2 linked regions of the Arthrobacter crystallopoietes genome follow. The protein of the gene in region 1 interacts with the protein of each later gene in a pairwise test. Links are inferred from orthologs where the notes say so. Each region holds a gene or a part of one and is shown on either strand. Other genes may lie near its edges.

Region 1 (15,526 bases):
CATCCACTGTAGTACCCGGTTCCCGACTGGGGTGGAGTTGGCCTCAACAGTATCAACTCCACTTTTGGCCGTAGTTCACGCGACACAGGCAGTCTCCGTTGCATGCGGGCACTGGCCGGAGAACAAAGAGGAGATTATCCCTGCCGATCAGCTCCGTCCCTGACGGCTTGGCTCTGTAATACCTTCAGATGCCCAAACAGGGGGAAACCTTGGACGCGTGTCGTCCGTAGTTCGCAAGCTGCCAACCACCTGCCATACAAGTCTCCGTTATGGAGGAGCATGGCTATCCCAGTTCTAGGTCGCATTCCTTCCCTGCTCAGGGCCCGACCCTGCGCACCTCGGCCTGACCGTCCCGCAAGCCGGTCCTTCACCGCGCACCCGATTGCCACTCCCCCGCCGCGAAAATTCCCATACATGTGGATCGCACCGCCAAATGGCCGCGTTTTCGCATCGCTATCTGACGTGTCAGATAGCGATGCATCGACTTGCATCTCATGCGTTTCGAGACACAGAGGTTTCGAGACACGAGTCGGATGAGGAGCAGGAGCCGGCCGTCCGCAGGCGGATCCCTTGCGGGGCAGCCTAACCCTTCTCCTATCCGAATTGATGTGTCTACTAGGAAAACAAAGGTGAGGTCCTTGCGGAAAGTGGAGTGAGGTTGGGTTCGAATCCAAGCGCGACCATTCGGCGTTGGAGGCGTTTCCTGGCGCGTTCGGGGTTGGTTTTATCGAAGTGATCGACGCCGAGTTCGTCATAGGCGACTCCGTCGTGGAGCATGTTCCAAACTATTACGAGCAGCGTGCTTTGGAGAGCGACTACGGCACGCAGGGCGCCGGCGTGAGACCGAATGCGACGGTATTTCACGGCGAGATAGGTCGTTTTTGATCGGGACACGGCCAGCGCCGCTATTCCCAATGCGGCTTTGAGGTAGTGATCGCCGGGGCGGGTTTGAGTGGACTTGATCCGGCCAGCGGACTCGTTCTGGCTCGGACACACTCCCGCCCACGATGCCAGGTGGCCCGCAGTGTCAAAGATGTTCATGTCCACGCCGGCTTCGGCGATGATGACATTAGCGACATTCTTCGAAATCCCAGGGACAGTCATCAGCAGCTCCCGGTCTAAGGAAAAGGGTTCCATCACCCTATCAATGCGGGCGTCGAGTGCCGCGAGGGTCACCTCGATCTGATCGATGCGGTCCAGATGCAACTGCACCATGAACGCGCTACGCGTGCTCAAGCCCCACGTATTCTTCGACGATCAACTGGGCCATCTTGAAGGTGCGGCCGATGAGATCCCGAGCGTACACGTTCCGTTCGGAGTAGTGAATGAGGTGAAGGGCACGCAGCGCGAGAGTCTTTCGGAATGACCACTAGAAGCACAGAATCAGTGGCGTAGTTCCGGAGTCAAGAGCCGAACGAAGCCCGAGCCCTTGACCGCCCCACTTCGAGGAGGCCTGGATTTTGGCGAAAACAGGGGCGCGATGGAATCAATTCGGTCTGGCGCTCATATCAGTCTTTTTGACCATGACTCCGCCCAAACGCTGATCCCTAATTGGGAACCTCTCGGGCGGCCTTACGGTCTAGGCCGGCAGGCGCAGCGGTCACGGTCCCTCAAGTAGTTCGGCGATGATGTCTAGGGCTTTGATGAGCTGAAGGTCGCTGGGGGCGCCGTAGCCGATGACCAGGCCGTTCTCGGGCTCGCGGTCCGCGTAGTAGGCGTCCAGTGTGGCCATGCGGACTCCTCGGCGGAGGGCCTCATTGGCAAGTTGAAGGGCGTCCTTTCCTTGAAAGCGCAGGACCACGTGAAGTCCGCCGTCAAGGGCGGCAAGGCGAAGGTCTGCCCGGGCACCGAGGCGTTCCAGGAGCAGGGCCCTGCGGTGCGCGTACTCGCGTCGAGCCCTGGTGATGTGCCGTGCGAGGCCACCGGCTTGGATGTAGTGGGCCAGTGCCGATTGCATGATGCCGGGGACCGGTGTGTCCAGGTCTTCGCGCATGGCCTTAAGCGCGTGGCCCGATTCCCCGCGGACTACGAGGTAGCCGCACCGCAGCCAAGGGCTGAGGGACTTGGAAAATGTGCCCAGGAGCGCAACATCAGCTGTGGATGGGAGTGAAGCGACGGCGGGCAGCGGCATCCTGCTGTGGCGGAATTCGCTGTCATAGTCGTCTTCGAGGACGAGCACAGAATGTTTGGCTGCCCAGTTCAGAAGGCCCAGCCGTTCCTGGACAGGCATCCGGCCGCCGAGCGGGTACTGGTGGCTCGGGGTGATCAGCACGGCGTCCGGCAGCCGTTCAAGGGTGGCCAGCTGGGAGACTTTCAGTCCATCTTCATCGACGGTCACTGTTTCCAGGACGGCACCGGCAGCGGCCATGACCCGTCTTGCCGTTGGGTACCCCGGATCCTCGACGAGTATGCGTGGATGTTCTCTGCGGCTTCGGAGGGCGGCTACGGCCAGCTGCAGGGCGTCGCTCGTTCCTGCCGTAATGATGACGTCATCTGGTTGGACGGCCAGTCCTCTGGATACGGCCAGGTGCCCGACGATTGCCTTTCGCAGGGTGTCGGTGCCAAGAGGTGGAGGCAGATGCGTGGGTCCTTGCTCGGATACCGCCTTGCGCCAGGCGGTGTGCCACTCGCGGTTCTTGAACGGTATGCCCGAAGGACGTCCGGGCGTGAGATCGATTATCGGCCTGCTGTCCTGCATGTGCGGGATCGGGGGTTTCTTAAGGACCGGGCGTTGAACGTCCGGGCGGATCACGACCCGGGTTCCACCGGCACCGTGGCTTTCGAGGAATCCCTCGCCGGCCAACTGCTCAAACGCCCGGACCACAACGCCGCGGGAAATGCCGAGCTCAGATGCCATTCTGCGTGTTGCCGGAAGCGTGTGGTCCGGCCGGATTACCCCGGCGAGGATGGCCTTGCGGAGTTGGTCGGCCAGCTGGGCAGCAAGTGGACCAGGACCGTTCCTGTCGAGTGTGAGCGGAAGCTCAGCCTCTCCCAATGGACCTCCCAAATTGATCTTTCTTGGACCTAGTGTAGGACCAATCAGTTTGCCAGCATGGACAACCAGTATTAGATGTTCGTGCGGCTGCTCCACCTTTTTGACCAGCCCGCGGCCGGATGAAGGTAGGGCTTATGTTTGACGGTCTTTGTGCTTTTCCCCTCACGCCGATTGTTGATGACCGTATCGATGTGAAGGCCGTTGCTTTGTTAGTGTCGCGGGCTACGGGAGCTGGCGTGGACTCCCTTGGCGTGCTCGGCTCCACCGGGAACTACGCATACTTGTCCCGGGATGAACGCCATGCCGTCCTTGAGTCCGCTGTCGACGCCGCTGACGGGGTCCCGATCATTGCCGGGGTGGGGGCCGTGCGCACCCGTGATGTCCTTGCGCACGTTGAGGATGCTCAGGCCGCAGGGGCTTCAGGCTTGCTGCTGGCGCCGGTGTCGTACCAACGGCTGAATGAGGCAGAAGTGTTCAGCCTGTACAAAGACGTCTCGTCGGCGTCTTCGGTACCACTCGTCGTTTACGACAACCCGGGCACCACCGGTTTCACTTTTTCGGATGAGCTGTATGCGCGCCTTGCCGACATTCCGGCGATTGCCTCCATCAAAATCCCGCCTCCCCCTGAGCAGGCCTCTGCGCGCCTCGGGGAGTTACGTTCGCTGCTGCCGGAACGTACTTCGATAGGTATCAGCGGTGACTGGGCTGCTGCTGAATCGCTGCTCGCCGGTTGTGACATTTGGTACTCGGTAATCGCAGGCGTGCTTCCCGGCACAGCTAAGGTGATTACAGACCATGCCTTAGCCGGCCGTGGGGATCTGGCCTCGGAAGCGTCCATGAATCTCGAGCCAGTCTGGTCGCTTTTCCGCATGTACGGCAGCCTCCGCGTGACCGCTGCAATTGCAGAGGATCTTGGGCTGATTTCGTCGCCCAGCCTGCCGTTGCCGCTTCGCGGTCTGGACACCGAAGGCCGCTCGAAAGTCGCGGACGCAATCCGCCGGTGCCGGCTGGAGGCATGAACCAAACGCTTCCTGCCGGACCGCAGCAGACTTTTGGTCCGACGGCTGTACCGGCCCGAAGAGCTCTCACGGTGCGACAGCCACGGGCCCGATTCCCCACCGCTGCGGCCTGGCCTGGCATGGCCTGGATGAAGGCTGAGAAGGATTTATTGATGAATGTGATCGTTTGGGAGAAGGCCGGATGAGTCTTCTAGGTCGCAGGGTCCCTCCCCGCCCGTCCAGTCAAGGCGACGACGTGCGCGGCGGGCTCGCCCGTTATGTCGTCGCAGCCACCCTGGCCCGCACCGCGGACGGAGGCGCGGTGGTTGCCATCGTTCTTCTCGTTGCGACGAGTGGGGCACCAGGATGGTTGGCTGGCCTTCTTGGTGCCTGCATTACCGCGCCACATCTGCTCGGCCCCCTCGTTGCCAGATGCCTTGATACAGCCCGCGACGGCCGTACCGTGATTGCGCTGGCCTGCATGGCCCACGGAGCGACTCTCGCGGCAGCTGTACTGCTATATCCGGTGACCTGGTCTGCCATCACGGGAGTGCTGCTGGTTGCTTCTGGACTAGTTGGTCCGTTGCTAACCGGGGGTATCAGCAGCCGGCTGCCAGCCATAGCGAAACCGGAAAGATCCAGCCAGCGCCGCGCCCAGGGCTGGGACGTGGCCACGTACGGTATTGGTGGCACGATCGGCCCCTCCCTTGTTGCCGCAGTTTCGGCATGGTCGAGTCCGGCGATGGCAGCGCTGATCCTGGCCGCGGCCACGTTTGTCGCGGCAGCAGCAATCAGGCTCCTGCCATATTCCCCGCCTGCTGCTGCAGCCTCGGATGTCCCCCAACCGGGACGGACACTGGTCATGATGTTCACGACGGGTCCCTTGCGCCGAACACTCTATATGACGGTTGTTGTCGCCTTATCTGTTGCGGTGCTGCCGATCACGGCCGTAGCCTCCACGGACGATCTTGCCGTCGAACCCGCTGCAGCAGGCATCCTTGCCGCTGTCTATGGACTAGGCGGTTTAGCCGGTTCAGCAGGCGTGATGCTCCGGCCAATGCGAGCCGACGCCGACCGACTGATGACGTGGCTGGCGGCCGCGGTAGGTATAACCCTAGCCGGAGCGGCATTTGCAGGAAGCTTCCCTGCCGCACTCATGACCTACGCGCTGGCCGGGATCATGAACTCGTGCTTCTTCGCCGCAACCCTGGCCGCCCGCAGCGAATACGCACCGCCAGAGGCACGAGGCCAAGTGTTCGTGTGGGTCGGAGCCCTGAAGATTACCGCCGGCTCGGCAGGAACAGCGTTAGCCGGTGCCGCGGTTGCGCACGCCACCCAGCTGCCGTTGTTCCTGGCAGTGGCCATCATCACTGCCGTCGTGGGCGCCTCGGTCATGGACCGAGGGGCAAGCGCAAAGATATGATCCCGACCCGCTCAACACCGCGGGCTGTTCGAAGGGTTGTCATGCTCGAAAGCGATGTCCTCTGTCTTCGGAGCCTGCTGCTTGGCTGGCTTACTTTGTCGGGGCGGATCAGCATGATGGAGGCTCCGTTGCGGGCGGCATCGAAGCGGGCCTGAACGTCGGCCCAGTTGACGATGTTCCAGAAGGCCTTGACATAGTCGGCCTTGACGTTGACGTAGTCCAGGTAGAACGCGTGCTCCCACATGTCGAGCATCAGCAGCGGGATGGTGCCGAAAGAGATGTTGCCCTGCTGATCGTAGAACTGCTCGATGCAGCGGGTCGGACAGGTTTCTTCAAAACAGGCGAACATGTGATCCCTTCGGCCGGAGGGTTCGCGGAAGCCCAGCAGCTCCACACACTTGAACACGGCCATGCGCAGGTAAGTAACGCGAGCAAAGATTTCCAAGGTCGGGTTTCGTTCGGGAGGCTCCCAGATGAGGGTGATTGTGCCCGACGTGAACGCGAGGTAGCCCATCGGCAGCAGCCAGAGGCCGAAGAAGACTTGCGCGAGGAGGAAACCCCGAGTGCTGCGGATCTCCGTCGCGGTAGCCGTACACTGGCCGTGAGGGGAGGCGATCATGGCTGGCACACTTCTCGATGCCAAGCTCCGCGTCCCCAGGCGGCGACGCGGTCTGACAGCGCGTCCGAGACTGAGCCGGCGACTGAGCCGTGGAGCGGAGTCTGCGTTGACACTCGTGTCGGCTCCGGCCGGGTTCGGCAAGACGACGATGCTGACCGAGTGGCTGGCATCCGTTTCCGCTGATGGAAGGTCGGCGGCGTGGCTCTCCCTCGACAAGCGTGACAACGATCCCGCCCTGTTCTGGACGTACTTCGTCACGGCGCTGAAGACGGCGTCCAACGGGGCCGGCGCCGCTGCGCTCTCGCTCCTGCAGTCGGCTCAGCCGCCCATCGAAGCGGTGCTTGCCACTTTGCTCAATGACCTCCACGCCATAGCGAAGGATGTCGTCCTGGTCCTCGATGACTACCATGTCATCGAGGCACGCGACATACAGGACGGGGTCGCCTTCCTGCTGGAGCATCTGCCTCCGCATGTGCATCTGGTGATCGCCAGCCGGGCCGACCCGGCGTTGCCGCTGGCGCGCTTGCGGGCACGGGGCGAGCTCGTGGAGATCCGCGCCGCGGACCTGCGATTCGCTGCGGACGAGGCGGCGGCTTACCTCAACGGAGCCATGGGACTGGCATTGACGGCCCGGGATGTAGCAGTGCTGGAAGGCCGCACCGAAGGGTGGATCGCGGCGCTCCAGCTCGCGGCGCTTTCGATGCAGGGTCGGGAAGACATCGCCGGGTTCATCGCAGGCTTTGCCGGGGACGACCGGTACATCGTCGACTACTTGGCCGAGGAGGTCCTGCAGCGCCAGCCAGAGGATGTCCAACGCTTCCTGCTCCAAACCTCCATCCTGGACCGGCTCACCGGGCCACTGTGCGATGTCGTCACTGGGCAGGACAGTGGCAAGGTCAGGCTGGCGGCACTGGAGCGAGGGAACCTGTTTCTGGTCCCGCTTGACGACCGCCGTCAGTGGTATCGCTATCACCAGCTTTTTGCGGACGTTCTCCAGGCGCGCCTGCTGGACGAGCGCGGCGAAGAGCTCCCGGGTCTGCACCGGCGGGCAAGCGCCTGGTACGAACAGAACGATGAGGCGTACGATGCGATCCGCCATGCCTTGGCCGCGAAGGATTTCGAGCGGGCGGCGGACCTCGTCGAGCTAGCGGTTCCCGCCATTCGCAGGAACCGGCAGGAGGCCGTGCTGCGCGGCTGGTTGAAGGTGCTCCCCGACGAGGTGGTCCGCGTCAGGCCTGTGCTCGGCGTGGGACTGGTCGGCGCGTTGCTCGTGAGCGGAGATGTCGAGGGAGTCGAAGGCCGGTTGCAGGAAGTCGAACAGTGGCTGAATTCACCGACAGATACGAGCAAGGAAATCCATGCCCGATCAACGGAAATGGTCGTAGCCGACGACGAGGAATTTCGCCGCCTTCCCGAGACGGTCGAAGTGTACCGGGCCGCGCTGGCGCTGGGCCGGGGCGACGGGCCCGGGACCGTGAGCCACGTCCGGCGGGCGCTTGATCTTGCGCCTGAGGAGGACCACCTTGGCCGTGCCGCGGCATCCGGTTTGCTCGGACTCGCCTACTGGGGGGCTGGGGAGCTCGAGGCGGCCCATCGGGCGTACGCCGAATGCATGGCCGGCCTGCACCGTGCCGGGCACCTCGCCGACACCTTCGGATGCGCGATCGCCTTGGCGGACATACGGCTTGTACAGGGGCGTCCCCACGACGCCATGCGCACCTACGAACAGGCCCTGGAAAATGCGCCTGGGCAGCGCGGACCGGATGTTCTGCGCGGGGCAGCCGACATGCATGTGGGCATGAGCGGGATCTGGCGGGAGCGCGGCGACCTGCAGAGCGCAACCCGACACTTACTGCGCAGCCAGGAGCTGGGTCCCCTCGGCGAGCTGCCGCAAAACTTGTATCGCTGGCGGGCCGCCATGGCCCGGATCCGCGAGATGGAAGGAGACCTGGCCGGGGCGCTTGACCTCTTGGATGAAGCGGAGCGACTCTACGTGAGCGATTACTTCCCCAACGTACGGCCGGTGCCGGCTTTGAGGGCACGGATCTGGATCGCGCAAGGACGGCTGGGTGAAGCGCACGGCTGGGTGCGAGAGCAGGCCCTGTCGGCGGACGATGACCTCAGTTACCTTCGCGAGTTCGAGCACATCACTCTTGCCAGGGTGATCCTCGCCCGGTACACGACAGAGCGCTCAATGCCCTCCCTTCACGAGGCAATCCGACTGCTGGGGCGCCTTCAGCGAACGGCAGAAGATGGAGGCAGAACGGGAAGCGTCATCGAGATCCTCGTGCTTCAGGCGATCGCCGGCCAGATGCGAGGCGACATCCCCGCGGCGCTTGCATCGCTCCATCAAGCCGTAGCACTGGCCGAGCCGGAGGGCTACGTTCGAATCTTCGCCGACGAGGGCGCACCGATGGCATCACTGCTGAGAGCGGCTGTGAAACAACGTACAGCCCCGGGCTACCTCCGCCGACTCCTGGCGGCCATGAACAACACCGAAAACACCGCACCCGCCAACCACGGCCTGATCGAGCCACTGAGTGAACGCGAGCTCAATGTACTCCAGCTGCTCGCAACGGACCTCGACGGCCCGAACATCGCTCGCGAGCTCATGGTGTCCCTGAACACGGTTCGGACCCACACCCGGCACATCTACGCCAAGCTCGGCGTGAACAACCGCCGGGCAGCGGTGCGCCAGGCCGAGGAACTCGACCTGTTGTCCCGACCCAGCGGCCGCTAGCCCGTGCCGCCGCCCCGCACGGCCGGGGAACACCGCGACAAGGCCCGGTGAATAAATCACCACGCTAATCATCATGTGTGATGACGCGCGGTCATCAGGTCTCCTTCTACCGTTCGATCAGGACAACGAACAGTCGAAACGCCGGCTGAGGTTCATCCAGACGGGCAAGCGAAAGGAGCGCCGTGAACGAAATACCCACCGGCCATCACCACAACCCCGGATGGTACGAGATCCGCCTCGAAGGCCGCCTGGATTCCCGGTGGGCAGCCTGGTTCGACGTACCGAGCCTCACGAACGAGAGCGACGGCACCACAGTCATCCGTGCTCATGTAGCCGATCAGGCCGCCCTGCATGGTCTGCTCCAGAAAGTGCGCGATATCGGCCTACCGCTGGTTTCCGTCACTCAGGTTGCGCACGACAAGCCCGAGCCCACCGCAGAGCCCCGATAACTCATCATTCACAAAGTATTGCCGAAGGAGAACGACACCATGACCAGCACCCAACCCGGAGCAGCAACGAAACGAGTCCCGATGAACCCGCTGCGAAAGACCGCGCTGGTTTCGGGCGTGCTCTATCTGATCACCTTTATCTCCATCCCGACACTCGCTCTCTACGGTCCGGTGCGCACCGACCCCAACTACATCGCCGGCCCAGGCCCGGACACCGCCGTCATCGTCGGCGGCGTCCTTGAGATCATCGTGGCCCTTGCCTGCATTGGCACTGGCGTCGCGCTGTACCCGGTGGTCAAGAGGCAGAACGAAGGGGTCGCGCTGGGCTTCGTCAGCGTGCGGGTACTGGAGGCCGCCACGATCTTCGCCGGTGTCGTGGCCCTCCTCGCCATTGTGACCCTGCGGCAGGCCGGAGCCGGACAAGATGCGCTGATCACCGGGCAGGCATTGCTCTCCCTGCACACCTGGACTACGCTCCTCGGGCAGGGCTTCCTCCCGGCCGCGAACGCCCTGCTGCTGGGCTCCCTGATGTACAAGTCACGACTCGTGCCGCGGATTCTTCCCGTACTGGGATTTATCGGAGCGCCCCTGCTCGTCGCTTCCGTTGCCGGCACGCTGTTCGGCCTCTGGGGACCGGTGTCCGTACTGTCCGGAATCGGCGCACTCCTGCTCGCGCTCTGGGAATTTTCGCTGGGCATTTGGCTGGTCGCCAAAGGATTTAGGCCCAGTCCCATCACGACAGGAATGGCGGCTGCCGCCACACCGACCACCCATCATGACGTTCCCGCCTAATCATCGAAACACCCGCATCCCGACATTTACCGGAACCAAAAGGGTACTTCCGCATCCAATAAGGGCAGGACGTGTCCTGGTCAAGAAATGTACCGGGAGCCGTTGCACCAGCCCGACCACGCTAACCCGCTACACGCTCACGAAGGCAAAAACCATGCTACCTATCGCCAGCCCACCTCTGGAAAACAAACCCTTACCCTGTTCCCGATCCGCCTCGCCGCCGTTGCGGGCCTGGCCGCGGCCGTGGTCTTGTTCGTCAATGCCGCAAAGCGTGCAGGACTGATTCCCGTCAGCTCGGCGACGCAGCTCGCGGCGCCACTGGCCCAGACTCTCGCAATCATCCTGGTCGTCGGCCTTGCCGCCGGTGCGATGCGTCAATCATCAAAGTTTTCCTCAATTTCCCTCGCACTGAACGTCCTCGGGCTTGCCGCCGCGACGGGCGTGGAATGGGTGATTAATCTGGTGTTTGTCGGACTCGACCCCTCCCAGATCACCGCGCTGCGGACCGGGCCGCTCGGAACAGCCTTTGTGGCCGCCTCGATAATCTTCCTGCTCGGATCGATCCTGTATTGCATGGCGCTGCTGCGGGACGGCAAGGCACCGCAGATCCCGACAATCGCCTACGCCATCGCAAGCATTCCCATCGCGCTGCGCAACCTCGTCCCCGAGCTAGCACTCGACGTGGCCTTGGGGCTGCTGGGCGCCTCAGTGATCTGGCTCGCTCTCTGGATGCTCCGGAACAGACCTGCAGTGGCCGCTCACCGGGTGTAAGCACGACGGCGGCCAGATCCTGACCTCGTTCGGAGGGCACGAAGGGCCATGCCCGCATTCCTGGATACGAAAGATTTCGAGCACCGACTAATTCCAAAATCCCCCAAGGTTGCGGCGGCTGTTTGTGGACCGCAGTTCTCTAAGACGGTGTTCCCGCAGGAATATCGGATTCTTGGTCTCGGGCAGGTTTGGCTAGCGCCAGGGATCTCCAGGAGTCTTAGCGAAATTCCGCCAGGACGGCACGGACGTCGTCGGCCTCTATCTCGGTCCAAGCCAGCCAGTCGGCCAGCCGGTAACGGCCTTCGGCCGCGAACTGGCCGCACTTTGTGGCGTAGTGCTCGGTCATCCGCCCGAAGACCGTCTCCGCTTCGCCGGACTCCAGCAGGCGGAGCCGGGCGAATTCACGCATGGATTCGTGAAGACGGTAGCAAGGGAACGCCGCCGTCAGGTCACGGACCACCAAAGACTTGTCCAGGAGCGAGAAAAGCACATCAGCGGTACCTGCCTCGGAGTCTGGATCGCGACGTAGTGCCTCCACGTCTTCAATCTGAAACCGGCCGGCAAAAACACCCAGTTGCCGAAGGGATGCGGCGTTCGTGCCCGTCCAGCAGGTCATAGCTCCACGCGATGGCTGCCTCAAGCGTCCGGTGCCGCGGGAGGACCGCGGGAGATCCTGCCGTCAGGAGTGAGAACCGTTGCCCGAGCCGGTTGCGGATCTGCTCCGGGGTCATGACCCGGGTCCGCACGGCTGCCAGCTCAATGGTCAGCGGAATCCCGTCGAGGCGCCGGCAGATCTCCACCACGGCGTTCCGGTTGTCGTCGGTGAGCCCAAACCGGCCCGATGCGGCTCCGGCGCGTTCAACGAAAAGCTGCACCGCCTCGTTCAGTCGCAGTCGCCCCAGGTCCGTATCGTCGATGCCCGGCAGCGCGAATGGAGGCATCGGCACTACTCGCTCTTCGACGAGCCCCAAAGGTTCCCTGCTGGTTGTAAGGATCCGGAGCCCAGGACTTTCTTTCAGCAGCTTGCTCACCAGCTTCGCCACGGGCTGGATTATGTGCTCACAGTTGTCCAGTACAAGCAGCAGACGCCGGACCTTCAAATGCCCGTACAGAGTCGTGGCAGCATCAGCGGCCCCCTGCTCGCGTAAGTCCAAAGCTGCGGCCAACTCAACGAACCAGGCGCCGTCCTCAAAGTTACGGTTCCGCTGGGCAGCGAGCTGGAGAGACAGTCGGGTTTTCCCGACACCGCCGGGGCCGACCAAAGAGACCAGGCGGTGCCCTAGAAAACTGTTCTTAGCTTCGCTGAGCTCGTGCCGGCGGCCGATGAAGCTCGTAATCTCCGCCTGGAGGTTCCCAAGAGGCTCAACTTGCTTCCCCATGCACACAACCTACAGCGTTTGGCACGGGTGGACATGGAAGCCGTGCGGTTCCCGGAAACGGGCACACCTTCCGGATTGCTCCTCGCTAGGTGCTCGCTTGCCACCGACTCCATGAAATGGTTCCTGTCTCCCCTGCCGGAGCCCACGCTGGTGACGGCTGCTTCTCCCCCTGCCGGCATCACAGCCGTGCTCAGGAAGTCTCCGCCTCGCGCGGTTCCGGAGTTGCAGTAGTCGCGGTTTTGCGGGGCAGCAGGAACAAGGACGCCGCGGCGAGGAAGCACAGGGCTGCGGCGGTGATCCAAGCGGGCAGGTAGCTGCCGGCGATGTCCCGTCCGATGCCGGCGGTGAGTGCTCCGATTCCGGCGCCGACCATGTGGGAGGCGAAGACCCAGCCGAACAACACGGAGGAGCGTTCAATTCCGAAATGCTCCCGGCATAGGGCGACGGTGGGTGGAACGGTTGCCACCCAGTCAAGTCCGTAAAAAACGATGAAGATCCATAGCACCGCTTCCACGGATGGTCCGAGCAGCGCATGGACGGTGAGCAGTGAGAAGCCACGCAGTCCGTAGTAAATGACCAGCAGAATCCAAGGGCGGACGCGGTCTGTGAGCCAGCCCGAGGCGAAGGTGCCGATAACGTCGAACACCCCGATCAGCGCCAACAGCCCAGATGCGGTGGTGGCGGGCATCCCGTGGTCGTGCGCAGCCGGGATGAAGTGCGTTTGAATCAGGCCATTGGTGGACCAGCCACAAACCCAGAACGTGAACACCAGGATCCAGAAAGCTCGGAAGCGGGTGGCGTGGCCAAGGACATGCAGCGTTTCGGCGGCCGCGCCGCGACGGCGGGCAGTGGGTGATGCGGGGGCTAATGCTGTCGTAGTATCGCTTTCCGCGCCGTAGGATGTGGTGCCGGCCTTCGCAGGGGTATCGGCGAAGGGCCAGAACAGCAAGGGAATGATGGCCAGGGCAAAGGCAGTCACCAGCAGGGACGCCACGCGCCAGCCGTGGTTGCTGGACAGGTGGACGATGGCGGGCAGGAACACCAGTTGCCCGCAGGCATTGGCTGCCGAGAACATGCCCATGACGAGCCCGCGGTGTTTTACGAACCACCGGTTGGCGACCACAGCGCCGAAGACCAGGGCCATCGCCCCCGTTCCCACACCGACGAAACCGCCCCAGAGGACCCACAGTTGCCAGATCTCGGTCATCACGAGGGTCAGGCCGCTTCCCGCGGCGACCAAGCCTAGGGCGCCGGCGGCAACCGCCCGCAGGGAGAATCGTTCCATGAGCACGGCGGCGAAGGGGGCCACCAAACCGTAGACGATCAGGTTGGCGGTTACTGCGCCGGAGAGCTGCGTGCGCGTCCATCCGAATTCACCCTCGATCGGGGCAAATAGTGCACCTGTCGTGGAACGGAACGCGGCGGCGGCGACCAGAGCCAGCAGGGTTACCGCCGCGACCAGCCAGGCGCGGTGTAAGCCGGCCCGTTTCCGGGTCCGGGCCGTGTCTGCAAGTGCGGGTGGACTGGGCATCATCATGAGGGGCTTCCGGTCGGCGCTGGGATGTTGATTAGATGGGGGCGGTGCCGCGGAGACAGGTGGTCGTCGTCCCGCCAACCCAGACTATTCCGTCGGAATCGGCGGTGATCGTGATGTTTCCCGCCCGGCCGAGCCGGGCGCCTTGGGAGACCCGATAAGTGCTCGGTGCTGCACCCGTACCGGTCAACCACTGCCCGACGGAGGCGTTCATGCTCCCACAGGCTCTCCAGGTCCCCGGTGCGCTGAGTAGCGGGAGCGGCGAAGGAGAGAATGCCCTCGTCACGCTGCACCTCAATCAATCCGCCCGCGCGCTCCTGCACGATACGTCCAGCACGCTGCGGTTCCCCCGGCCTCGAGCCAGGCATGCGCGGAACCGAGCGTGGGGTGGGCGGCAACAGGAATGTCGTTTCGGACAGGTTGGTCCAGCGGGCAACGCGTTGCATCGCCTCGGAATCCAGTCCTGTTCCGTCCAGCATGACGGCGACCGGGCTGCTAAGAGAGGGGGTCGAGGAGGACACCTCGACCTGAGCGAAGGGGCGCGGCTGATTCATGCGTAGAAACTTTCTCAGGAGATGAGATACGTAGTAATGGAGCACTACCTGCCCCAGGAATGAAGGCCTAGGAAAAGAGTAGAAGAATAATTGTGGAATGTGCTTCCAATATTTTCTCCCTGAGGCCGTCTTTGAGGAAGAATCTTCCCTATGGACGGAATTGACAGGAAGATCCTTGCGGAGCTCCAGGAAGATGGCCGGCTTTCCCTCACAGAACTAGCTGGGCGGGTAGGACTAAGCATGTCGCCCTGCCACCGCCGCCTCCGCGCCCTTGAGCAATCCGGCGCGATAGGCGGCTACCGTGCCTATCTAGACGCAGAATCTCTCGGACTGGGTTTTGACGCACTGATTTTCGTCACCATGCGCGACGCCAGCCGGGCCACCCTAGACGCTTTTGAACCCGCCGTAGCTGACATCCCTAACGTTCTGACGGCACAGCGGCTTTTCGGTGACCCGGACTATCTACTGCAGGTTGTCGCGAAGGACCTCAGGGCCTTCCAAAAGCTTTACGATGAACGCATTTCCACGCTTCCTGGCGTGCAGAAATTGAGTTCCACCCTTGTGATGAAGAGCGTCGTCGAGAACAGGCCTCTCCCACTGTGATCAGCTAGGTGGCCTCATTAGCGCCTTCCGAAAAAACGGAGGCTGAGTAGACCCAACACCGAAAACACATAATCCGAGCCCACCGTCGCAAAAAGGGAGCCGGCCACGGGGCGGAACAAGCGCCGATAACGGCGCCTAGGACGGCATCGGACTTTTTTTGGAGGATGCGTCTTTGGGCTACTAACCCCAACCGGATCAGTGCAAGCCGAAACCGGATATGGCTCAGGTTGTCATGAAGGCCTTTCGTCCTTCATCCAGTGTTTTTCCAATACTTTGGTGAAACCTTGGGACTGCAAGAGGTTCAGCCGGTGGTTTCCGGCGATAAGTGCCGGACTGGAGGGATGAGATGGCAGAAGCACTGTGGCGGCTCGGCCGGGTGAACAGCTCCGATGGGTTGGGCAAACCCGACCCAGGGGTACGTCTTCCCTCCGCCGATCTCTTCCTGGTGCCATTGCGCAGTTTGCACCAGCCCCGCTCCAAGATCGTTGCTGTTTTGTTCCACAGCAGCCTCACAGTTTGGCCACAGTGAAGCCTTATGGCCGGGCCTGACCGTGGAGGTAAGACAAATCTTCATAGGTCCCACTGTCCGCATCATCGTGTAGCAGCAGCTCCGGCCGCCGGTTCCGCTCCGGAATCTCCCGCAGCCGGGTCCGCCAAACAACCGACCGG
Region 2 (15,170 bases), 1.8 Mb from region 1 along the record:
CGAAGGAGCTGGCCGAAGAACGGCGGCTGGCTTATGTGGGGCTGACCCGTGCCCGCAAGCGGCTCTATTTGACCCGTTCCGAATCGCGGAGCATGTGGGGCCAGAGCCAGTACAACCCGGCAAGCCAGTTCATCGAGGAAGTCCCGCCGGAACTCATCGACTGGAAGCGCGAGGGCAGCAAGCGCCCGGCGTTCACCTCCTCCGGCAGCTTCGGCTCCAGCCGCTACAGCGGTTCCCACTGGGGTGCCGGTGCCGGCGGCAACCAGGATGTTTCCTCGCTGCCGGGTTCGGCCCGGTCCATGGCGCCTGCCGCCGTGCGGGCGGGCCGCGTCCAGCCGCAGAAGGAAGTCATCGCGCTGACCGTGGGTGACAAGGTCAGCCACACCAGCTTCGGAAACGGGACCGTGCTCTCGCTTGAAGGCGCTGGGGACAAGACTGTGGCGAAGGTCAAGTTCGACATCGGCGAGAAGCGCCTGCTGCTGCGTTATGCACCGCTGACCAAGTCGGACTAGGGATGATGTGCCGCCGGGGAGGGAAGGCTCCCGCGGCACAACCCGGCGGCACGGCGCAGAATGCCAACGCGGCGGCCATCCGTATTTGGTCACGCTGGCATAACAACATAGCGTTTTTCCCATGGATTTGAATGTGGCGGATGTGGATGTTGCCCAGCTGGGCACCTTGGGATTTTGGATGGATAAACCGCTTCGCGTCGCGGTGATTCTGATCGGCGGTTTCCTGCTGAACCTGCTGGTGCGGATTGTCATCCGACGGATGTCGACGAAGATCGCCAACGGCGAGACAGCGAAGCTGGAGAAACTCGACGCCGACGCGATCGGCAAAAACATCAAGGACCCGCGCTACTGGCTGATGCAGGATTCGCCGATCGCGGCCGTGCGCCGGGCCCAGCGGGCACAGACCATTGGCTCGGTGCTGCGCTCCATCGCCACGGTGGTTATTGGGATCATGACGATCCTGATGGTCATGACCGAACTCGGGTTCGACCTCGGACCGCTGCTGGCCAGTGCTGGTATCGCCGGTGTGGCGATCGGTTTCGGTGCCCAGACCCTGGTGAAGGACTACCTCTCCGGGTTGTTCATGGTGGCCGAGGACCAGTACGGCATCGGCGACGTGGTGGACCTGGGCGAAGCCTCGGGAACGGTGGAGTCGGTTGGATTGCGCGTCACTCAAGTGCGTGCGGTGGACGGCACCCTCTGGCACGTGCGCAACGGTGAAATCCTGCGCGTGGGCAACTCATCGCAGGGCTGGGCGCGCGCCGTGCTGGATATCCCGGTTCCCTATGATGCCGACGTCGAAAAGGTCAGCGACCTGATCCTTAACTCGGCCAAGGACCTGCGCGCGGACCCGGACTACCGGCGGCTCATCCTGGACGATCCGGAGATTTGGGGCGTCGAGGCGCTCACAGGCGAATCCGTGGTCATCCGCCTCGCCATCCGGACCAAACCGCTGGAGCAGTGGGGCGTGGCACGCGCCATGCGCGCACGTCTGAAGGGTGATCTGGACCGTGCCGGACTGCGCATTCCGCTGCTGAACCAGACCGTCATCAAGGACGGGAGCCCCGTGCTCGTACCGGCCGGTTCGGAAAGCCACGCCGACGCCTCCGCCGAGGCCCCGGACGAAAGCCGCCAAGGCAAGCAGTAGGCCCGGCCCGCAGGGCCGTGAGCGACGCGTCGCAAAGTACCGCAAAGGGTTACTTTTCTACAAACCATAGAACTGTGCCCTTGATCACGAAAGCGGTACTCTAGGACAGGCGTCGCACGCCAAGGGACTAAAGTTCCCCTTGGAGCGCGAACGGATTTGCACCGAAAAAATGTCCGCCTACGCAGGCACGAAGTGACGCAGATCCGCGCTCCGAGTCAGAAACGACTTCGACGTAGAAGGACACAACCCGTGGACCTGTATGAATACCAGGCGCGCGATCTCTTTGAGGCACATGCTGTACCCGTGCTTGCAGGAATCGTTGCCTACACTCCAGAAGAAGCCAAAGCAGCAGCCGAAAAGATTGGCGGCGTTGTTGTCGTCAAGGCTCAGGTAAAAGTTGGCGGCCGCGGTAAAGCCGGCGGCGTCAAGGTCGCGAAGACTCCGGACGAAGCGTTCGAATACGCCACCAACATCCTCGGCATGGACATCAAGGGCCACACGGTCAACAAGGTCATGATCGCCCAGGGCGCGGACATCGCCGAGGAGTACTACTTCTCCGTCCTGCTGGACCGGGCCAACCGCAACTACCTGGCCATGTGCTCGGTGGAAGGCGGCATGGAGATCGAACAGCTGGCTGTCGAGCGCCCCGACGCTCTGGCCAAGATCGCCGTTGACCCCGCCGTCGGCATCGACCAGGCCAAGGCCGACGAAATCGTCGCCGCCGCCGGCTTCGCCGAGGAACTGCGCGGCAAGGTCGCCGAAACCATCATCAAGCTCTGGGATGTCTTCATCAAGGAAGACGCCACCCTGGTCGAGGTCAACCCGCTGGTCAAGACCGGCGCCGGCGACATCGTCGCCCTGGACGGCAAGGTCTCCATCGACGAGAACGCCGCGTTCCGCCACCCCGAGCACGCCGAGCTCGAGGACAAGGACGCCGCGGATCCGCTCGAGGCAAAGGCCAAGGAACTGGACCTGAACTACGTCAAGCTCGATGGCCAGGTCGGCATCATCGGCAACGGCGCCGGGCTGGTCATGTCCACGCTGGACGTCGTCGCCTACGCCGGCGAAAACCACGGCAACGTCAAGCCGGCCAACTTCCTGGACATCGGCGGCGGCGCTTCGGCCGAGGTCATGGCCAACGGTCTGGACATCATCCTGAACGACGCGCAGGTCAAGAGCGTGTTCGTCAACGTCTTCGGTGGCATCACTGCCTGTGACGCCGTCGCAAACGGTATCGTCAAGGCCCTGGAGATCCTGGGCGAGAAGGCCACCAAGCCGCTGGTTGTCCGTTTGGACGGCAACAGCGTCGAGGAAGGCCGCCGTATCCTCCGGGACGCGAACCACCCGCTGGTCACCCTGGCAGTCGGTATGGACGAAGGCGCCGACAAGGCCGCCGAACTGGCGAACGCCTGAGGATTGAGGAAAAAGAACATGTCTATCTTCATTAACAAGGACTCCAAGGTCATCGTCCAGGGCATCACCGGCGGCGAGGGCTCCAAGCACACCGCCCGCATGCTCCACGCCGGCACCAACGTTGTCGGTGGCGTGAACGCCCGCAAGGCCGGCACCACTGTTCAGCACAAGGACCAGCGCGGCGCCCAGCTCGAACTGCCCGTTTACGGTTCGGTCAAGGAAGCCATTGCCGAGACCGGCGCTGACGTCTCGATCGTCTTCGTTCCGCCGGCCTTCACCAAGGACGCCGTGGTCGAGGCCATCGAAGCCGAAATCGGCCTCGTCGTCGTCATCACCGAAGGCGTTCCGGTCCAGGACTCCGCAGAGTTCTGGGCGCTGGCACAGTCCAAGAAGGATGCCGACGGCAACCAGATCACCCGCATCATCGGCCCGAACTGCCCCGGCATCATCACTCCGGGCGAGTCCCTCGTGGGCATCACCCCGGCGAACATCACCGGCAAGGGCGGCGTCGGCCTGGTTTCCAAGTCCGGCACCCTGACCTACCAGATGATGTACGAACTGCGCGACCTGGGCTTCTCCACCGCCATCGGCATCGGCGGCGACCCGGTCATCGGCACCACGCACATCGACGCCCTGGCTGCGTTCGAGGCTGACCCCGATACCAAGGCCATCGTGATGATCGGCGAGATCGGGGGCGACGCCGAAGAGCGTGCGGCCGAGTTCATCAAGAACAACGTCACCAAGCCGGTTGTCGGCTACGTGGCAGGCTTCACCGCGCCTGAGGGCAAGACCATGGGCCACGCCGGCGCCATCGTTTCCGGTTCCGCCGGTACCGCCCAGGCCAAGAAGGAGGCCCTCGAGGCCGCAGGAGTCAAGGTCGGCAAGACGCCGTCCGAGACCGCCCACCTGCTGCGCGAGGTCTACCCCGAGCATGAGGAACCCTCGAACCTCTAAGGGTTCGTCCGCGAAAGCGGAAAGTTCCAAGCTAACGACGGCGGCGCTGTCACCTTCATCGCGAAGGTGACAGCGCCGCCGTCGTACTTTACGCAGCGTGATTCCGTACGGTCCGGCGGCTGGCTAGGCTGGAAACAGCCGTTCCCGACGCAAGGAGAGCACATGCGCGCCACGATCATCCACGGACCCCGCGATATCCGGGTGGAAGAGCGGCCCTATCCCACGGTGCAGCTTCCCACGGACGTGGTGGTCAAAGTGACCGCCGCTTGTGTTTGCGGCTCCGATCTGTGGCCCTATCGGGGCATCCGCGAGACTGCAGAGCCGCGCGCCATCGGCCACGAATTCGTCGGTGTGGTCGAGAGGGTCGGGGATGCGGTGACGGCCCTGGCCCCGGGTGACTTCGTGGTCGCGCCATGGGTGGCCAGCTGCGGCGAGTGCCCGCAGTGCCGCAACGGCGTCACCGTGGCGTGTGACCATCGGGCCTCCTGGGGCAGCACGGACGAGGATGGGTTCCACGTCGACGGCGGCCAGGGCGAAGCCGTGCGCGTGCCACGGGCCGAGGCAACGCTGGTGAAGGTGCCCGGCGTGGACCGGCCGGATGCGGAACTGACCGCCGACCTGCTGGCGCTCTCCGATGTCATGGGCACGGGGCACCACGCGGCAGTGAGTGCAGCGGTGGGGCCCGGCCGTTCCGTCGTCGTTGTTGGAGATGGGGCGGTGGGGCTGTGCGGCGTGCTGGCAGCGAAACGGCTCGGTGCGGAGCGGATCATCATGATGTCCCGGCATACTGACCGGCAGGCGCTAGCCAAAGAGTTCGGCGCTACCGACATCGTCGAGGAGCGCGGAAAGGCCGGGGCGGAAGCGGTGCGTTCCCTGCTGGGCGGGGTGTCCGCGGATTCGGTGCTCGAATGCGTGGGAACCGAGGAATCGATGGACCAGGCGCTGCGGTCCACGCGCCCCGGCGGCAGCATCGGTTTTGTCGGCGTTCCGGCGGGCGGAGCGGAACTGCCCATCGGCGTGCTGTTTGCCAAGAACATCTCGGTGGCAGGTGGGGCCGCGTCCACCCGGGTCTACCTGCCCGAGCTGCTGGCAGACGTACTTGCCGGCAAGATCAACCCTGGCAAGGTTTTCGACGTCGAAATGCCGCTCGACAACGCGGCCGAGGCGTATAAGGCCATGGATGAACGCCGCGCGATCAAGGTGCTGCTCAAGCCGTAAGGGGAGAGGGGTCCGACTCATTTGCATCGGCATGGGAGAATGGTGTAGATGTCTGTTTTGAATTCTTCCCCCACTGCCACGTCTTCCCGGCCACAGGTGCGTCCTGCCGTAGAAGGTGCCGAACCCGCTGTCACCAGCGACGGCCGTCCGCTGCTGCAGTTCAAATCGCCGCGCGTGAAGCAGCCGCCGACACACCTGGCCGATCTGACCCTCGCCGAGCGGCAGGCCAAGCTCAAGGAAATGGGCCTGCCCGCGTTCCGCGCCAAGCAGCTCTCCACGCACTACTTCCAGCACTTCACCACGGACCCGGAAGCCATGAGCGACCTCCCCAAGGACGGCCGCGAAGAGCTGGTCGCCGAAATGTTCCCGACGCTGCTGACCAAGGTCAAGCAGCTCAAGACGGACAACGGCGACACCATCAAATTCCTGTGGCGGCTGTTCGACGGCTCGCTGGTCGAGTCGGTGCTGATGCGCTACCCGGGCCGGATCACGCTGTGCGTCTCCAGCCAGTGCGGCTGCGGTATGAACTGCCCGTTCTGTGCCACCGGCCAGGCCGGACTGACGCGCAATATGTCAACTGCGGAGATCCTGGACCAGATTGTCCAGGCCAACCGGGTAATCGCCGAAGGCGCGCTGGGCGGCAAGCGCAGGGACGGCGGGCACGACGCCGAGCGTGTCACCAACATCGTTTTCATGGGCATGGGCGAGCCCCTGGCCAACTATAAGCGCGTAATGGCAGCGGTGCACCGCATGGCAGCCGAGGCCCCCGAGGGCCTGGGCATGTCCGCCCGCAACATCACCGTCTCCACCGTGGGTCTGGTGCCGGCGATCAACAAGCTCGCTGCCGAGGACATTCCGGTTACCTTCGCACTGAGCCTGCACGCGCCGGACGACGAACTGCGCGACGAGCTGATTCCGGTAAACAGCCGGTGGAAGGTCGACGAGGCGCTGGATGCGGCCTACAACTACTACGCTGTGACCGGCCGGCGGGTCAGCATCGAGTACGCGCTGATCAAGGACATGAACGACCACGCATGGCGCGCAGATCTGCTGGCCAAGAAGCTGAACAAGCGCGGCCGCGGCTGGGTGCATGTAAACCCGATTCCGCTGAACCCGACGCCCGGTTCCATCTGGACCTCGTCGGAGAAGGCGGTGGAGACCGAGTTCATCAACCGGTTGATCGCCGCCGGCATCCCGACAACGCTGCGCGACACCCGCGGCAAAGAGATCGACGGCGCCTGCGGGCAGCTCGCCGCCGCAGACGACGAAAACGTCGCAGACTAAACGCCGCTAATCGCTGCAAAGCACCAAGCACAAAGCAGCGGCCCCGCTCCTTCCCACTGGAGCGGGGCCGCTGCTGCCAATTGCGGCGCTAGCCTGTCATTGATCCGTCACCCGCTACCCGCGCAGCCGTTCCATCTTCGGATCCACCAGCGGTTCAGCAGCGATGGTCGCAGCGACCTTCCGGCCGAAGTAACCGATCTCCACGGAATCGCCCTCCTCCAGACCGGCCGGCAGCCAGGCGTAGGCGATGGGCCGCCCAACGGTGTAGCCGTAGGCCGCGCTGGTGACGTAACCGGCGGGCTCGCCGTCGACGAACACCGGTTCCTTGCCCAAAACTACGGACGTGCCGTCGTCGACCGTCAGGCACTTCAGTTCCCGGGAGGCCGGCTCGGCCCGGCGGGCTGTCAGGGCTTCGTATCCCACGAAGTCCGTCTTGTCCTTGAAGACCGAGAACCCGAGTCCGGCTTCATACGGGCTGTGCTCGGGAGTGACGTCGGTGCCCCAGAGCCGGTAGCCCTTTTCCAGCCGGAGGCTGTTGAAGGCACCGCGGCCGGCGGCGACGATGCCGTGCTCCTGGCCGGCTTCGAAGAGCAGATCCCATAGCTTCAGTCCGTACTCGGCCGAGGTGTACAGCTCCCAGCCGAGCTCCCCGACATAGGAAAGCCGCATGGCCGTGACGGGGATGCCGCCGATGTGGACCTCCTTGGCCCGGAAATAGCGCAGCGAATCGTTGGTGTAGTCATCCTCGCTGACCTTGCCGATGACCTCGCGGGCCAGCGGCCCCCACAGGCCGATGCAGCAGGTTCCCCCGGTGATATCGGAGACATGGACCCACTGTGCCGGGTCGGCTGCGGACTGCTTGCGGGCCTCGACCCGGAAGTAGTCGAAGTCGATGTTGCCGTTCACTCCGAGCTGGAAGGTCTCCTCGGCGAGCCGTGCGATGGTCACATCGCTGCGGACGCCGCCGTCGTCCGCCAGCAGCAGGCAGTAGGTGACGGCCCCCGGCTTTTTGGCGATGTTGCCGGTGCTCAGCCGCTGCAGCAGCGCCAGGGCACCCGGGCCGGTCACCTCCAGGCGCTTCAGCGGAGTCATGTCATAGAGCGCGACGGCGGTACGCGTCTTCCACGCTTCGGCCGCAGAGATGGGGGAGTGGAACATGTTGGACCAGCTGTCCCGCTCCGGTGCCTGCCATTCTTCCGGCAGCTCCTGCAGCAGCGCGCTGTTGGCCTCGTACCAGTGCGGACGCTCCCAGCCGGCGGACTCGAGGAAGAATGCGCCGAGTTCATGCTGGCGGACGTTGAACGGGCTGACGCGGAGATCGCGCGGAGATTCGCGTGGCTGCAGCGGGTGGAGCACGTCGTAGATCTCCACGAAGTTCTGCTGCGAAGTTTCGCTGACATACTCCTTGCTGACCTGCACCTTCTCGAAGCGTGTCGCCTCGCATTCGTGCAGGGGCGTGCCGGACTGGCCTTCCACCAACAGCTCGGCGACGGCCTTGGCGACGCCGGCCGAGTGAGTCACCCAGACGGCCTCCGCGAGGTAGAAGCCCTCAACCTCGGGCGACTCGCCGATCAGGGGGCCGCCGTCCGGCGTAAAGGAGAAGATCCCGTTGAAGCCGTCCTCAATCTCGGCGCCGCGCAGGGCGGGCAGCAGCTCCTTGCTGTCCTGCCACGACGGCAGGAAATCGGCCTCGGTGAACTCCAACCGCGAGGGCATGCGGTGCTCGGACATCTGGTCTGCCCGTACCTGCGGCAGCTCGTTCAGATCCACCGGCATCGGGCGGTGCGCGTAGGAACCGATGCCGATCCGCTCACCATGCTCGCGGTAATACAGATCCTTGTCCTGATGGCGCAGGATAGGCAGACGGGCGCCGTTGGGCAGCTCGTTGTGGCCCGCGAGCTCCGGCACTGCCGTGGTCTTGACGTACTGGTGTGCCAGCGGCAGCAGCGGCACCGGCATGCCGACCATGGCACCGATTTTGGGGCCCCAGAAACCGGCGCAGGAAACCACGATGTCCGCCGGCACCACACCGTCGGGCGTCTCCACGCCGGTGACTTTGCCGCCAGCCTGCTCGATGCCGGTCACGGGGGTGGAGCCGATGAACTTTACGCCCGCTTCGCTGGCCTTTTCGATCAGCAGCTGCACCGCGCGGGCGGCGGAGGCCAGGCCGTCGGAGGGTACATACAGTCCGCCCAGGACCATATCCCGGTTGATCATCGGGTAGCGCTTCTCGCACTCATCCGGGTCGATCAGCCGGCCCTCAAGACCCCAGGATGTAGCGAAGCCCAGCCGGCGCTTCAGCTCCTGAAGGCGCGCCTCTGTGGTGGCGACCTCAAGCCCGCCGACCTGGTTGAAACAGGAGCGCCCGTCCGCACTGAGCGAGAGCAGCTTTTCCACCGTGTAGCCAGCGAGCTCGGTCATCGTCTTGGACGGGTTGGTCTGGAACACCAGGCCGGGTGCATGCGAGGTGGAACCACCGGCCAGATGCAGCGGTCCCTGTTCGAGGACGGTGACGTTGTTCCAGCCGCGGGTGGCCAGCTCGTCGGCCAGGTTGGCGCCGACAATGCCGGCCCCGATGATGACTACGCGGGGTGTGTGGCTCATAAGTATTCTCCTAGGATCGCGTTTAGCGGAAGACGACGGTGCGGGTGTTGTTGAGCAGGACTCGGTGCTGGCAATGCCACTTCACGGCGCGGGACAAGGCCTGGGCCTCGGCATCGCGGCCCACTGTAACCAGTGACGCAGGATCCAGGCTGTGGTCAACCCGGAACACCTCCTGCTCGATGATCGGGCCCTCGTCCAGGTCGGCGGTGACGTAGTGGGCGGTGGCCCCGACCAGCTTCACGCCGCGGTCGTAGGCCTGGTGGTACGGCTTGGCACCCTTGAACCCGGGCAGGAACGAGTGGTGAATATTGATCGCGCGGCCGCGCAAGGCCTCGCAAAGGTCGTCCGAGAGCACCTGCATGTAGCGTGCCAGCACCACCAGGTCGGCGTTGTGTTCTGCGACGAGCTCCAGCAACCGCCGCTCGGCGTCGGCCTTGGTAGCGGCAGTCACAGGCACGTGCACAAAGGGCAGGCCAGCTGCCTCGGCCATCGGGCGCAAGTCCTCATGATTGGAAACAACGACGGCGATTTCAGCCCCAAGGCTCCCGGCCTGCCACCGGAAGATCAGGTCGTTGAGGCAATGGCCGAATTTCGACACCATGACCAGCAGCCGCTTGGGGCTGCCGTCATGGATTTCGAAGGTCATTCCGAACCTGTCCGCCACATCCACGAACTCCTCAGCCAAGGCTGCCGCCATCGCCGGGCGATCCGCGTCGCTGCCCTTGTCCCCGCCGGATCCAGCTGTTATGCCCGCCGGCGCAAAAGCTGTCCGCAGGAACAGCGTGCCACTTACATGGTCGTCGAATTGCTGGTGCTCCGCGATGTCGAAGCCGCGCTCGGCCAGGAAGCTGGTCACAGCGTGGACAATTCCGGGACGTTCCGGACACGAGAGCGTCAGGACAAACGGGGCCGTGTGTTTCCCAGCGTACGCGTGGACACGGTCAGCCGTAAGGTCATCGTTGAGTAATTCAGTGGTGGCCAAAGCCGTCATAGTCATTTACCTCGCAAGTTCGGTAGAAAAATCAGGAGCCGGAGCTCCGGGATGGGCATTTATCGCTGGAATCGCACTGCTCGTCGCATTCGTGCCTCGTGACGAGGTCGAAATGGACGCCGCCGTGCTGATCTACACCGGAGCGGATGGCGCGTTCCACCACTGACGTTGCCAGCCGCCGCCTCAAGGAGAGCGGGTCCCGGCGCAGGTCCTTGGCCAGCGCGAAGCACATCAGCAGCATGACCAGGACGAAGGGCAGGGCTGCCACAATGGTTATTCGCTGGAGACCGGAGAGGGCTTCAGCGGGCTGATCACCACCAGCCAGCAGCATGACCGCCGCAACTCCGCCAGTCAGCACGCCCCAGAAGATGACGACGCCTCGGGAGGGCTCCTCGGCACCGTTGGAGCTCAGCGAGCCCATGACCAGCGAGGCGGAATCCGCGCCGGTTACGAAGAAGATGCCCACCAGGACCATGGCGAGAACGGCAACCCCGCCCGCGATAATATTCGGCAGCGGAAGGTTCTGGAGCAGATCGAAAAGGGCGCCGTCGAAGGAGATGGAGGGTTCGCCGTCGACCACGTCGACCAGCCCGTCGCCAGTGTCCGGTGTTTCATTAGCCTTCTCCTGAACACTGAACGCAGCACCGCCGAAGATTGCAAACCAGATCACGCTGACGACGCTGGGCACCAGGAGCACCCCGGTGACAAACTGACGAATGGTTCGGCCCCGGCTAATGCGGGCGATGAACATGCCTACAAACGGCGTCCAGGAGACCCACCAGGCCCAGTAGAAGATTGTCCAGCCGGACATCCAGGTACGCAGGGCCTCGTCGCCGACGGCTTCGGTGCGTGAAGCCATTTCAGCTAAGTCACGGGCGTAGTCGCCAACGGCGGCGGGCACCAGATTGAGAATGAAGAGCGTGGGACCAGCTACGAAAACGATCAGCGCGAGGATGACGGCGAGGACCATATTGATATTCGCCAGCCACTGGATGCCGCGTCGGATGCCGGAAATCGCGGAGGCGACGAAGCAGACAGTAAGCACGGCGACGATGGCCACCAGGACTGGGGTGGCTAGGTCGCCAACCCAACCGTTGAAGGCCATGCCGCTGCCGATCTGCAAGGCGCCAAGGCCAAGCGAGGCCGCCGTGCCGAAGAGCGTGGCAAAGATAGCCAGAATGTTGATGAACTTCCCGACCGGCCCCTCCACGGTCTTATGGCCGAACAGCGAGGTGAAGGTGGCGGAGATCAACTGCTTGCGACCCAGACGGTACGTCCCATAGGCCATGGCAACACCGACGACGGCGTACATCGCCCAAGGGTGCAACGTCCAATGGAAGAGGGACGTAGCCATGGCGGTCTGGATAGCTTCAGGTGTTTGACCGTTCACGCTGCCGGGCGGCGGGGCGACGTAGTGGTACATCGGCTCGGCCACCCCGTAGAACATCAGGCCAATGCCCATGCCGGCGGCGAACATCATGGAGATCCATGAGATGGTCCTGAACTCCGGCTTCTCACCGTCCTTACCTAGCGGGATATTGCCGAAGCGGCCCAGCGCGAGCCAAAGCACGTAGACAACGAAGAGCGAGGCGAGCAGGATAAAGAGCCAGCCGGTGTTTTCCATGACCCAGTTGAGCGCGTTCTGGGAAGTGGCTGAGAGGTTGTCGGTGCCGAGGAAGCCCCACGCGACAAAACCTAGAGCGAGGACGCCCGCTACCGCGAAGACCGTCTTGTCCAGACCACGGGGTACCAGGCTCCGGCGGGCAGCGGCGTGCTCTGTTTCCGAATCGCGCAGTTCCTGCAGGATCTGCTGATCCAGTGAAGTTTCTTCTGCAGCCGGCGGTTTGGCTTGCTGGTCATCGCCCAGCGGATCCTTGCGGACGAGTTCGCTGAGCTCATCGTCAGGAGTGCCATCATCAACTGCAAGTTCTTTATTCGTTGTCATGAATTTCCTATGCTCGATGACCTATGCCCCGGCTAAATGTGTCCGTCTACGGTCAGGCCAGGCGGAAGATTCGGAGCGTCGCCTGATTCGCGGACCATAATGGTTCCGTCTACTACCTCGACTTCGTGGACCCGGACCGGCAGCTTCGCTGGCGGGGCGTCCACATTGCCCGTGCGTAAGTTGAATTTGGAGGCGTGCAGCGGGCACTCCACTTCACAGCCCTCGACCCAGCCATCCGCCAGCGATGCGTCCTGATGGGTGCACGTATCATCGATGGCGAAGAGCTCGCCCTCCTCGGTGTGGAAAACAGCGATGGGAGGGGACGTATCCAGGCGGATGGCGTCTCCGGGTGCCAGCTCTTTCAGTGGGCATGCCTTGTGCATGGAGCGAACCTCTTTCATTGCCAGCCGCTCTTTGGCGGCAGTTCCGTCATGAACAACTTCGTTCACGATAGGCAACAGCCTGACTGCTGAAGGTGGTACCTGTCAAGAGTTTTTGTGTCGCAGGCCACATGATTCGCAATAATCTGCAACCCCGCGATTGCGTATTTGTGACTCTTGACACAGGGTCGTTGCGGAAGTCATGCTGTTTCACATAGCGATGCAAGTTGCGTTGAGCGCAATTGAGCAAGCTTCTTAACCAGAAGGTGCAGGAGCGCATCTCTCCAGTGTTGTGAAAGGCCAATCTATGCAGACTCTTGTAGTCGTGGGAGCGTCCCTGGCCGGACTCTCCGCCGCCCGGGCAGCGCGGGCCCAAGGCTTTGCCGGCAGACTCGTCATCATCGGGGACGAAGCGCCCCGTCCTTATGATCGACCGCCGCTGTCCAAGGACTTCCTGGCAGGCAAGATCGGTCTGGAGGACCTGGCGCTGGAGGAAGTTGGCGAGGACCTGAACGCGGAATGGCTGCTGGGAGTCCGTGCCGAGCGCTTCGACGCCCAGTCCTTGACCGTCACGCTCAACGATGGGCGCAGCGTCACCGCAGACAAGGTAATAATTGCCACAGGCGCTTCGGCCCGCGGGTTGGCTGAACTGCAAGGCATGCAGAACGTCTTCACTCTGCGCACGCTTGCCGATGCGCAGGCTCTGCGGCCCCGGCTGGTCTCCGGGCATCGACTGGTAGTCATCGGTGCAGGATTTATCGGAGCGGAAACCGCGTCCACGGCGAAGGCAGCCGGCATGGACGTGACCGTAGTGGAAAGGGCGGTTGCACCGCTGGCAGGCCCGCTCGGAGCCCAAATGGGCGCTGCGGTGGCCGGCCTTCACGAAGCAGCCGGAGTGGAGCTGCTCTGTGGGACCGGTGTTTCCTCCTTCACCATGAGCGGAACCTCGGTGAGCGAAGTAGTCCTGGACAATGGCAGGCGGCTGCCCTCCGACGTCGTACTCGTTGGCATTGGAGCGCAACCCAACGTTGAATGGCTGGAAGGATCGGGCATCGCGCTGGACAATGGCGTCCTGTGCGATGCCATGGGCCGGACCAACCGGCCCGGTGTATCCGCCGTTGGCGACTGTGCCGCGTGGTACGACCTGCAGGCTCAAAGCCACCAGCGCATAGAGCACTGGGCCGGGGCGAACGAACGCCCGGCTCTCGCCGTAGCCGCACTGCTGGACGAAAACGCCGTGCAGCAGCCCGTCAATCCGCCGTACTTCTGGTCAGATCAGTACGGATCCCGAATCCAGTTTGCCGGTCAGGTCCGGGGGCATGACCGGATCGAAATCGAGCACGGCGACGTTGCCGAGCGCTGCTTCCTGGCCGTGTACTACGCCGGCGCCGAACCGGTCGCCGTGCTGGGTGTGGACCAGACCCGGCAGTTCACCAAATGGCGCAAGTTCCTGAACAAAAACGCTCAGCAGTATCTGGTCCCGGCAGGGGAGTTCGTGGCCGCCTCTTGAGCCGGTCAGCACCACTTACTGCCGTAGCCATTCCAAATATCTGATTCCACCTTCCGCTTCTCGCATTTCCAAGGAGTACCCCTATGACCGCCGAAATCATCTCGGAAAGTCTTATCTCGACTCTGCCCGGCAACACCTATGTCGACGAGGACATTTTCCGGACCGAGCAGGAACGCATCTTTGAGCAAATGTGGTTCTGTGCCGTGCGGTCGGAGGACCTGGCGAAGCCCGGCGCTTACAAGACAGTCCAGATTGGCCGCGAGTCCGTCATCGTCACCCGCAACCGGAAAGGCGCCATTCGGGCTTACTACAACATTTGCCGGCACCGCGGGGTCAAGCTGTGCATGGAGGAATCCGGTGAGGCCGGCCGCTCTTTCCAGTGCCCCTACCACGCCTGGACCTACGACTTTGATGGCAAGCTGATCGCGGCCCCGAATCTTACGAAGATGCCGGATATCGACCGGGAAAAGTATGGGCTGGTCCATGTAGCTGTGCGCGAATACCTCGGCTATGTCTGGCTCTGTCTGGCCGATGAGCCGCCGTCGTTCGAGGACGACGTTGTCGGGGCTATCGAGGAACGCCTCGGCGATGTCCAGGCTATCGAGAGCTACGACGTCGCCAACCTGAAACTTGGCCGGCGTATCACCTACGATGTGAAGGCGAATTGGAAGCTAATCATCGAGAACTTCATGGAGTGCTACCACTGCGCTACCATCCATCCAGAGTTGACGGAGGTGCTGCCCGAATTCGCAGATGGACTGGCAGCCCAGTACTTCGTCGGCCACGGCGCGGAGTTCGGCGAAGACGTCAAGGGTTTCACCATCGACGGTTCAGAAGGCGTGGACCGGATTCCGGGAATCGGCGACGATCAGGACCGCCGCTACTATGCCATTACGATCAAACCGACAGTCTTCGTCAACCTGGTGCCGGACCACGTCATCATCCACCGGATGTTCCCGATGGCCGCGGACCACACGATCGTCGAATGCGACTGGCTCTATCTGCCCAGCGTTGTGGAAAGCGGTAGAGATCTCACCTCGTCCGTGGAGCTGTTCCATCGGGTGAACCAGCAGGATTTCGATGCCTGTGAACGATGCCAGCCCGCCATGGGCTCGAAGATCTATGCCAAGGGCGGCGTCCTGGTTCCCAGCGAGCACCACATCGGCGCGTTCCATCACTGGGTGCAGCAGATGATCGACGGCACCGGTACGG

The links.
Region 2: the proteins of J5251_RS15665 (region 1) and rlmN interact in binary tests that used the Escherichia coli proteins (3 or more experiments, as listed by UniProt). The link is inferred for Arthrobacter crystallopoietes from one-to-one orthologs.

What each region holds. Positions count from the first base shown.
Region 1 is NZ_CP072014.1:3,417,921-3,433,446, forward strand. Bases 5,816-8,975 are described here. They hold J5251_RS15665 (LuxR C-terminal-related transcriptional regulator), read left to right. Parts: upstream 5,816-6,150; coding sequence 6,151-8,775; downstream 8,776-8,975. Other genes in these bases: J5251_RS15670 (hypothetical protein), read left to right, coding at 8,958-8,975. In the rest of the region: J5251_RS15635 (transposase), read right to left, coding at 616-1,236; J5251_RS15640 (5'-nucleotidase), read left to right, coding at 1,214-1,366; J5251_RS15645 (PLP-dependent aminotransferase family protein), read right to left, coding at 1,601-3,007; J5251_RS15650 (dihydrodipicolinate synthase family protein), read left to right, coding at 3,130-4,014; J5251_RS15655 (MFS transporter), read left to right, coding at 4,196-5,416; more of J5251_RS15670, read left to right, coding at 8,976-9,224; J5251_RS15675 (DUF4386 domain-containing protein), read left to right, coding at 9,264-10,016; J5251_RS15680 (hypothetical protein), read left to right, coding at 10,119-10,787; J5251_RS15685 (hypothetical protein), read right to left, coding at 11,005-11,325; J5251_RS15690 (ATP-binding protein), read right to left, coding at 11,330-12,166; J5251_RS15695 (MFS transporter), read right to left, coding at 12,357-13,703; J5251_RS20700 (hypothetical protein), read right to left, coding at 13,735-13,914; J5251_RS15705 (Lrp/AsnC family transcriptional regulator), read left to right, coding at 14,405-14,857. UniProt on the Escherichia coli protein: Positively regulates the transcription of the maltose regulon whose gene products are responsible for uptake and catabolism of malto-oligosaccharides.
Region 2 is NZ_CP072014.1:1,613,626-1,628,795, forward strand. The notes cover bases 4,607-7,410. They hold rlmN (23S rRNA (adenine(2503)-C(2))-methyltransferase RlmN), read left to right. Parts: upstream 4,607-5,292; coding sequence 5,293-6,528; downstream 6,529-7,410. Other genes in these bases: J5251_RS07415 (zinc-dependent alcohol dehydrogenase family protein), read left to right, coding at 4,607-5,244; J5251_RS07425 (GcvT family protein), read right to left, coding at 6,643-7,410. In the rest of the region: DNA helicase PcrA, read left to right, coding at 1-512; J5251_RS07400 (mechanosensitive ion channel family protein), read left to right, coding at 634-1,659; sucC (ADP-forming succinate--CoA ligase subunit beta), read left to right, coding at 1,909-3,072; sucD (succinate--CoA ligase subunit alpha), read left to right, coding at 3,091-4,026; more of J5251_RS07415, read left to right, coding at 4,189-4,606; more of J5251_RS07425, read right to left, coding at 7,411-9,132; purU (formyltetrahydrofolate deformylase), read right to left, coding at 9,155-10,129; J5251_RS07435 (BCCT family transporter), read right to left, coding at 10,155-12,068; J5251_RS07440 (bifunctional 3-phenylpropionate/cinnamic acid dioxygenase ferredoxin subunit), read right to left, coding at 12,101-12,451; J5251_RS07445 (NAD(P)/FAD-dependent oxidoreductase), read left to right, coding at 12,756-13,958; J5251_RS07450 (aromatic ring-hydroxylating oxygenase subunit alpha), read left to right, coding at 14,042-15,170.